Regions from separate parts of the Desemzia sp. C1 genome, predicted to be linked through region 2. Evidence: predicted binding sites of a transcription regulator. Region 2 holds the regulator's gene; each other region holds the start of a gene.
What was found. Region 2 encodes Rex, which represses fermentation and respiration genes when NADH is low (regulators of the CRP and FNR family bind a similar motif). Its sites were predicted from a motif close to TTGTGAANTANTTCACAA; they were not measured.

Region 1 (3,285 bases), 100 kb from region 2:
CGAACTCCACCATTCCTGGGTCACAGACGATAAATGCACGTTTGACATTCGGCATTTTCTGCAAATACTGAACAGAGTTTTTTTCGAAATAGATTTTTGGCGGCAATTTAAACCATTGCATGTTGTTTCTCCTTTTGGCTACTGTTTTCAAATTGATCAAATTGACCGCTGAAACGTTTGTAGAAACTGAGTTACGACCGTAACTTCCGCAACCAAGAGTTAATGATGGAAGCATATTGTTGTAAATATCTCCGATTCCGCCTTGAGCAGTTGGCGAATTGACGATGATTCGACCAGCTTTCATTTTTTCACCAAATTCTGCTGCAAGATCCATTCGTTTTGTATGAATAGCAGCGGAGTGGCCTAAGCCGCCAAGCTCCAACATTTTTTGGCACAATTCAAATCCGTGTTCAGTAGTCTCTGCTTTTAACATGGCTAACACAGGAGATAATTTTTCTCTGGATAAAGGATAATCGCTTCCTACGCCTTCCAACTCCGCCATCAGTATTTTTGTTCCTTTCGGAGCTTTGATGCCTGCAAGCTGTGCAATCGTGTCTGCAGACTGTCCGACAATAGCAGGATTAACTGCTGTTTTATCCATTGTCATGACTGCATCTTCCAATAAAGGCAACTCTTTTTTAGAAACGAAGTAAACACCTTGACGCTCAAATTCAAAACGGACCTCTGAGTAAATTTCTTTGTCGACGATCACTGCCTGTTCAGAAGCACAGATCATTCCATTATCAAAGGTTTTAGAAACAATGACATCATTTACAGCACGTTTGATTTTTGCTGTCTTTTCAATATAACTTGGAACGTTTCCCGGTCCTACCCCAAGAGCTGGCTTGCCTGTTGAATACGCTGCTTTGACCATTCCTGAACCACCTGTAGCTAAAACGATGGCAATATCCGGATGGTTCATCAAACCATTCGTTGCTTCTAAAGATGGTGTTTCGATCCATTGAATGATATTATTCGGTGCTCCTGCCTTTACTGCAGCTTCATACAATACTTTAGCTGCTTCAGCAGATGACTTTTGTGCACTTGGATGGAATGCAAAAATGATTGGATTTCTTGTTTTAACCGCAATCAGTGCTTTGAACATTGTAGTTGAAGTTGGATTTGTCACTGGAGTCACTCCGCAAACCACACCAACTGGACTAGCGATCGTCATTACACCTGCTTGTTCATCATCTTGAATAATCCCTACTGTTTTATCATTTTTAATGTCATGCCAGATGGATTCTGTCGCAAACATATTTTTCACACATTTGTCTTCGTAAATCCCTCTTTTTGTTTCTTCTACAGCCATTTTTGCTAAGCGCATATGGTCGTTCAATCCAGCTAACGCCATTTGATGAACAATATGATCGATCTGCTCTTGATTGAAATCTTCCAATTCAACCAAAGCATGCTTCGCTTTATTGGTATATTTCTGAATCATTTCTTCTACAGTAACTTCTGACTTTTTCATTTCTTTTACAACTTCTTTTAACATTACTTTCCCTCCATAACTTGTTATGTTTTTCACATATGATTATAGCTCGCTATTTTCGGAAAGTAAAGCATTTTTGTGATTAAATTCACTTGAATCTGTATCACAAATTCGTTCTTCCTGTTTCAGTCTGTTCAATCATTTTCGTTTGAAAAGAAAGGAAAAACTTCTATTTAATGTGTTGTACATAATTGAATGTTCAAAAAACAGTTCAAAACATTGTTACATTGTGAGCATATTTTTTTGAATTTTTTTATTTTTTGTCCTAAATTTATACCAAAACAGGTATGGGCCTTAAAAGGCTCATACCTGTTTTCTTTACTAACCTATTTCATGATAAGCAGCATACACTTCTTGTTTTTTCAGTTCACGTACTTTGGCTACTTCTTTTATCGCTTCTTTACTGCGCAAGTTATGTTCTTCCATCATTAGTTGAACGTGTTCTTGTATCGTCAATGTGTTCCAACTTGTATCTTCTTCAGGAAATAAAGAGCCTTCACTATTGCCTTCTGCAATCAAACAAAACTCTCCGCGAATTTCTGAGGTCTGAGCCCATTCAAGTACTTCACTCAGGGTTCCGCGAATAAATTCCTCATAACGTTTCGTCAGTTCACGACACAAAACGATTTTTCTAGTGTCACCTAATACGGTTCCCATATTTTTCAACACCTCTTTTAAGCGATGCGGCGACTCATATAAGATAACCGTCTCTGGACGCTGGTTCAATTCTTCTAGCGCTTCGATCTGGTCTTTCTTTTTGCGGGGTAAAAATCCATAAAAATAAAAAGGCTGTGGGCTGAGTCCAGAAGCAATCAATGCTGTAAGAGCTGCATTAGCTCCTGGAAGCGGCACGACTGTGATTCCCGACTCAATACAAGCTACTACTAAATCATGGCCTGGATCGCTAATAGAAGGCATTCCAGCATCACTCACTTGAGCAATATCTGATCCATTTTCTAAACGTTCGATCAATTGCCCAATTCTTTCTTGAGAATTGTGCTCATGGAAACTGATTTGACTTGTCTTGATCTCAAAATGATTTAATAACTTTTGTGTATTGCGCGTGTCTTCCGAGGCAATAAGGTCTACCTCGTTTAAGGTTCGAATCGCCCGAAAAGTCATATCTTCTAAATTTCCGATTGGAGTCGGAACAAGATACAACGTTCCTGTGGACTGAACCTCAAAACTCTTTTGCTGAAACATGTGCAGTTTCCTCCTTAGTTTCTACCATTTCCAAGTTCACCACGCATGCCTGCCGGGTATCGAGCGGGAATTTCACCCCTCGTTGCATGAGATAGCTTTCTTTCTTTTTACGGGTTTGCTTCTTAAATGCGTATTCTGCTTTTGTGGCTTCGCTTCTTGTGAAAAAGCCCTCAGCATAAATCATCTTTGCTGGACGCCTGTTACTCGGCTTCGTATACTTAGCACCTGTTCCAGCATTGTGTTCAGCTTCTCGGCGCTTTAAATCGGTTGTATAACCGCCATAAAATGTTCCGTCCGCACAAAACAATACATAAAAGTAGCTAATCACTTTCTTTTCCAAATAACATAGCACTCACTTCCGGCAAGTATTCATTCTCTTCGTTGTAGACGATCAAAGGAGGCAACACTCTAAAACCAGTATCTTTACCATCTTTGATTCCTTCAATCAAAATCGTATTGGCTTCTTTCCCAATTTTAGGATACACAAACCGTAGTTTTTTCGGTGCTAAACGATGGGCTTTCATCGTTTCTAAAATCTCCAGCAACCGATCCGGACGATGGACAAAATAAGCTTTGCCATTCATTTT
Region 2 (3,285 bases):
AGTTGATGTTTCTTCACAAAATTATTAAAGTCGTATGACGTGTATTGATATCCCCGATCGCTATGAATAAGCGTTTGGGTTGGTATAATCTTGTCTTCAATTTGGCGAACTGTATCACGAACTAAGGCATTATCATTACGCTTCGATAGTTTAAAGGCTACGATCTTATTTTCGCCATAATCCAATATGGCACTAAGATAAGCTTTGGCGTTCTCTCCATACTTAAATTCAGTCACATCGGTTAATAAGACTTCCATCGATTGATAGTCCTTTCGGAATTCTCTATTGAGGACATTATCGGCGATATGTGCAGGATTGTGGGGCTTGTAACGATATCGTTTCCGACGGATAACAGCTTTCAAGTTCAGTAATTTCATCAAACGATAGACACACTTATGGTTTACTTTAGCGTTCATGAAGTGGTTCAGATAGATAGTTATTCGACGATAGCCATAAATACCTTTATGCTTTTCATAGACTTGAAGGATTAATTCAACAAGCTTTCGAAGCCGTTTTTCCGACGCAGTCGGCTTGCGTTTCAACCACTTATAATAACCCGCTCTGCTCACACCCAAAGCATCACAGAGATGGATTACTTTGTATCCTTCTTTTTGTAGTTTCTTGATCGTTTGGTATTCCGCTTCATACCTCGTTTGCGTGACATCAACTCTCTTTCCACTTCTTCTAACTTTTTTAACGCTACGTTCTCCGTTTCTAGATACTCATTTCGTGCTCTTAAAGCTGCATTTTCAGCCCGGATTCTTTCTTCTTCCGTTTGAACAGAGTTTGGTTTGCCGCGACCTCGTCCATCTACTAGTCCGTCAGGACCATGCTTCTTATATTTTTGAACCCATGAATACACGCTATTGTAGGATACCTGATACTTCTCAGCAGTTTTTTTATAAGATAAACTATTAGCTAGGCAGTCTTGGACTATTTTGATTTTTTCTTCTTGTGTTGATTTTTTATCTGTCATCGTATACACCTCGGATTTTGGAGAATAGCTCCTCATTTCTTCCCCTTTAGTATACTTGTTTATCCAGCTCCTGACAGTATCAACTTTTGGGATATTATATTTAACAGCTAGCTGACCTATAGGTAATCTATCTTCTAAATATTCTTTCACGACTAAGTCCTTAAATTCTTTGCTATATTTATTGTACTTAGATTTAACTTGAATCCCACTAATTCCATGCTCTTGGTATCTTAAGACTTTATCCCAAAAGGACGTCCAATTAATTAATAAACCATAGGCTTCTTTTAATTCTTTGAAACTGATTCCTTCATTCAGATACATCAAAATATATCTTTCGATTTCTTCAGTTGTATGTTTACTGTTTGAACGCATAAAAATCCCCCTAAAGTAATTTTACTTTTTTAAGTGTCTACTTTAGGGGGAGCATATCAAATCAGGTTTGTTGCCTTTTTATTTAGTCTAAAGGCAGTAAGCTGTCTTTATCATCTGTTTTGTAATGATCTATGAAGTAAATCAATGTTTGTAATTCATTAGCTAAATCTACATTCTGCACTCGTACGTGATCAGGCACGGAGATACGAATAGGCGTGAAGTTCAATATTCCTTTAACTTCAGCTTTCACCAAGTTGTTTGCTGCTTCTTGAGCTGCAGAAGTTGGAACGGTCAGCATCACTACATCAATTTGCTGCATTTTCAATTGTTGTACCATGTCTTCCATAGGATACACTGGAACTCCAGATTGGATTGTTCCAACAATTTCTTTGTTGATATCAAAAGCCGCACTGATACGCATATTGTTGTTTTGGTGGAAATTGTAGTTTAATAAGGCATGGCCTAAATTCCCTACCCCAATCAATGCTACGTTGGTCAAACGGTCTTGTTTCAATGTCTTGCTGAAGAAATGCATCAAGTCTTCAACATCATATCCATATCCTCTTTTTCCTAGAGCACCAAAATAAGAAAAATCACGGCGAATAGTTGCACTATCCACTTTAACAGCTTCACTTAATTCAGTTGAAGAAACACGGTCTTTTCCGTCTTCGTGTAAATATCTCAAGTATCTATAATAAATAGGTAACCTTTTTGCCGTAGCTTTAGGTATTTTGTTCGTTGAATTCATATTCAGTCCACTCACTTTCTAAGATTCAAAAATTCACAATATCCAGAAACAAATTATCTATTTCACAAATTTCGGAGTTTCACATAATAAGATTATAACATTTTTTTGTTAAATTACTAGCCTTTTTAGACATCTTAAATGACTAGTTTTGTTGATCATTTTTTTAGTCTCGGCAAAATTCACAAGCATCCTTGTGAATTCAACATCTGCAAAACATAACGTCTTTAATTTATTTGCTAAAATAATATTCTTTTACATTCTATTTAAAACTTGCTTAGGTGTGTTTGTTCCTCTCCCTCTTATAGGAGGAATATGCTAAACTAAGGACAGAGATAAGAAATGAGGACTACAAAATGATTCTATTACAAGCTCAGCATGTAGCTCGTTATTTTGGAGCAGACGTGCTATTTGAAAACATTTATTTAGAAATACAAGATCACTCACGCGTTGCACTTGTTGGTCGAAACGGAGCCGGTAAGTCTACTTTATTGAAAATGATTGCTGATATTGAGCAGCCAGATGCTGGAAAAATCTCAAAAGGCAAACAAGTCACTATTGGCTATCTAGCTCAAAATACCGGATTAGACTCTACTCAGTCTATTTGGGACGAAATGCTGGATGTGTTCCACAGCGTGATCCAATTAGAGAAAAAAATGCGCCATATAGAGCAACTTTTAGGTGACGCCGATTTATTGGCAGATGAAGACCGTTATCAAGAGACGTTAAAACAATACGATCAAATGCAACATGACTTTAAAGAACAAAACGGGTATGGATATGAAGCTGAGATTCGCTCTGTCTTACACGGGTTCAATTTTTTTGAAGCTGATTATACTAAGTCCATCAATCAACTTTCAGGGGGCCAAAAAACGCGTTTAGCCTTGGCCAAACTATTGCTGCAGAAGAAAGATCTGTTGATTTTAGATGAGCCAACCAACCATTTAGATATCGAAACGTTGAACTGGTTGGAAAATTATTTACAGACTTATACTGGAGCTTTGCTGATTGTATCTCATGACCGTTACTTCTTAGATAAAGTTGTCAACGAAGTATATGATCTAAGTCGTCAAAAAATCACTCATTATAAAGGAAACTATAGTAAGTTCCTTGATTTGAAAGCTGCTCAATTAGAAAAAGAATGGAAAGAGTTTGAGAAACAACAAAAAGAAATCGCTAAATTGGAAGACTT
Region 3 (3,285 bases), 890 kb from region 2:
CGATTGTTCATGCATTCTTACAGCTGCAACTTTGATATTGTCGTCAAAAGTACAAATGAAGCCGTAAAAATAGAAAAGAATACTCTGACAGAGATGGCCGTAACCAAAATCCAGGATGAAATTGGCCCAGTTGACTAAAAAAATACTAAAACAGAAACTGCTTCCGTTCAAGAATAAGGTCTACATATTTTGTACAAAAATAGCGAAAATACAAGGATTTCTTTCTTGTTATACTTTCAATTAGTAAGTAATGGGAGTATAATAGATACCTAAACTAAAGAAAAAGGTAGGGAATGTATACATGGCCAAGAAATCAAAAATTGCTAAGTTCAAAAAACAACAACAACTTGTCGAACAATATGCAGAAGTCCGTCGCGAATTAAAAGCAGCAGGAGACTACGAAGCATTAGCCGCCTTGCCAAAAGATTCCAATCCTGTCCGTTTAAACAACCGCGATCTTACTGATGGTCGTCCTAGAGGTTACATGCGCAAATTTGGGATGTCCCGTATCCATTTTAGAGAATTGGCACACAAAGGAGAAATTCCTGGAGTGAAAAAAGCCAGCTGGTAAAACAAAATTTATTGGAAAACAAAATATAACATAAAAGACACTCTCTTTTTTTAGAGGGTGTCTTTTTTCGGTATACGCCTGTTTGTTAAAAAGAAGTGGACTCCAACTTAGAGTCCACTTCTTTATTTTTATATAGTAGTTTAGTCGCTGTAACTTGTTTTTCCATTATTCAACCAAGAGTAATTCAATCCCATGATCAATCCGCCGCCGACATAGTTGCCTAGTGTTGCCAGAACGATATTGATGACCACTGCAGCTATTGTCATTCCAGGAACGTTTCCGCCGCTGGCAAAGTAAGCTAGAGAGAAAGAAGAGAAGTTGGCAATAACGTGTTCAAAACCAAGAAAAGCAAAAATGAAGATCAGAAACACGATGGAAATGACTTTTCCAGCATCATCTTTCATGCGCATAGTCACGAAGAAAGCGATGTTGACGACCATGTTGGCAAAAATAGCTTCTACAAATATTTGTAATGGAGCTTTCGCTAATTTCCCGGCTACTGCTGTCACTAAAAAGTGGTCCGCAGCTACATCATGAAAAGCGCCCGTATAAGATAAAAGCCAGCTGATCACGAAAGCACCAATAGCATTAAAAAGAATACACGTCATTAAAATGGCCAAAGCTTTTTTCCAAGATAAAATTTTCCGATGAACAGCTGTTGTCATGTACATCATATTCGATGTACCCAATTCAGCGTTCAAATAAATAATCATAACTAAAGACCAAGTGAACATGAAAGCATAACCGAATTTGCCCCAGCCTGGAGCTAAGTGTTCCAACGAGTTACCTGTTCCGACAGCAATCGCTGTTCCTAAAGTCAAATAAAAACAGGCTAACATAGCACGCATAATGTAACGCCCAATACTATTATCAAATAAGTCCGCTTTTTTTAAGATACTTTTTTCAATATTTCCCATCATTCCTGTTGAGAAACCTTCTACCATATTTTTACCATTACCAGCAATCGTTTTATTCAGCTTTTGCGGCACTTTTTTCATCTCCATTTATCAAATGATTTACTTCACAAAATATATACTACATCATTTAAAATGAAAAAGGAATTGTTTACTTTCAGAAAATTTACTGAAAAAAAAATTGTCACAAAACTGCCTAAGATGATGAGATAGCCGGAAAAAGTGAATCTTAAAAGGTTAGACTTATTTACAAATCAGCTGGCTGTTTTCTGGATTGTTTTTTAATGCACATATTCATTGTATACTGTATAAAAATAAAGATTTATAACTATAAAATGAATATTTTGTGAGAATAAGGGTTGACTTCCTCATGTAACTTTCGTACAATACTCACAACTTATAAAACCGAATACAGAAAAAATCAAGGATGAAGAGAGTAGATCAGAAATTTTTCTTACAGCGAGTTGGGATAGAGTGTAAGCCCATTAGAAAAAATCAGATTGAAGCGCACTTCATCGATGAAGAGGTGAACAATTAGTAGCTTCTTCCGCAGATCATGCGTTATTAAATTGAGGTGGATATGCCTATGAGCATGTCAACTAGAGTGGTACCGCGGATTAATGAACTTTGACCCGTCTCTTGCATATATGCAAGGGACGGTTTTTTTGTGCTTATTTCTCAAAAAATTCCCTTGCAACAAACAAAAAAACTGATTGGAAAAGGGGAAATATCAAATGACAAAAGAAAAAATCGTATTAGCTTATTCAGGCGGACTAGACACCTCAATCACAATTCCATGGTTAAAAGAAAATTACGATAGTGAGATCATTGCTGTTTGTGTAGATGTTGGACAAGTAGAAGATTGGGAAGAAGTAGAGAAAAAAGCGCTGCTTTCAGGAGCAAGCAAGTTTTATTGTCCTCATGCAGCAGATGAATTTGCCAAAGAGTACATTTTCCCAGCTGTTTCAGCTCATGCGAAATACCAAGGAACTTATTTATTGGGAACGGCTCTTGCTCGGCCATTGATTGCGAAAAAATTGATCGAGATCGCTCACTTAGAAAATGCGGTAGCGATTTGTCATGGGTGTACGGGAAAAGGCAATGACCAAGTGCGTTTTGAAATGGGGATCGCGGCTTTTGATTCTGAAATCAAGGTCATTGCTCCATGGCGCCAGTGGGACATCAAATCGCGGGAAGACGCTATTGATTATGCAATCCAAAAAGGCATTCCCATCACTTCTACAAAAGAAAAAATCTATTCTGAAGATGAAAACTTGATGCATATCAGCCATGAAGGCGGCGATATCGAAAGTCCAGCCAATTTCGTCAACTACGAATCAATTCTTAAAATCACGAACGCGTTGGAAAACACTCCCGATGAAGCTGAATTTGTATCGATCACATTTGAAAAAGGGCTGGCTGTTGCTGTGGATGGATTGAAGATGGAGCCATCTGAAGTGTTGAGTACGCTGAATCATTTGAGCGGAAAACATGGAATCGGGGTATTGGACTGGATCGAAGACCGGGCAATTGGGATGAAATCGCGTGGAATCTACGAAACGCCGGGCGGAGCTCTGCTGATGGAAGCTCATGCGCGTCTAGAAAGTTTGACACTGACGAAAGAAACGATCAAATTGAAACAGATGATTAGTACGGAATATGCAGAATTGGTTTACAACGGGCAATGGTATTCACAAGCTAATCTGGCTATTAAAGCTTTTATGGATAAAACGCAAGAATGTGTCAACGGAGAAGTCCAACTGAAACTCTATAAAGGAAACATGCTTCCTTACAGCGTTA

Region 1: a site for Rex is predicted at 1,572-1,589, ahead of adhE (bifunctional acetaldehyde-CoA/alcohol dehydrogenase). Genes of this name have one in related genera too.
Region 3: a site for Rex is predicted at 1,760-1,777, ahead of LMF32_RS03655 (formate/nitrite transporter family protein). Genes of this name have one in related genera too.

Annotation. Positions count from the first base shown of each region.
Region 1 is NZ_JAJIZP010000003.1:1,447,165-1,450,449, reverse strand. It holds gene adhE (bifunctional acetaldehyde-CoA/alcohol dehydrogenase) at 1-1,498, opposite strand, end outside; gene rsmI (16S rRNA (cytidine(1402)-2'-O)-methyltransferase) at 1,817-2,698, opposite strand; gene LMF32_RS07430 (GIY-YIG nuclease family protein) at 2,676-3,038, opposite strand; gene LMF32_RS07425 (tRNA1(Val) (adenine(37)-N6)-methyltransferase) at 3,019-3,285, opposite strand, start outside.
Region 2 is NZ_JAJIZP010000003.1:1,551,513-1,554,797, reverse strand. It holds partial or broken gene LMF32_RS07960 (IS3 family transposase) at 1-635, opposite strand, end outside; gene LMF32_RS07955 (helix-turn-helix domain-containing protein) at 593-976, opposite strand; gene LMF32_RS07950 (redox-sensing transcriptional repressor Rex) at 1,431-2,096, opposite strand; gene LMF32_RS07945 (ABC-F family ATP-binding cassette domain-containing protein) at 2,450-3,285, shown strand, end outside.
Region 3 is NZ_JAJIZP010000003.1:656,893-660,177, reverse strand. It holds gene LMF32_RS03665 (phosphoribulokinase) at 1-138, shown strand, start outside; gene rpsN (30S ribosomal protein S14) at 302-571, shown strand; gene LMF32_RS03655 (formate/nitrite transporter family protein) at 712-1,515, opposite strand; T-box leader at 1,901-2,128, shown strand; gene LMF32_RS03650 (argininosuccinate synthase) at 2,220-3,285, shown strand, end outside.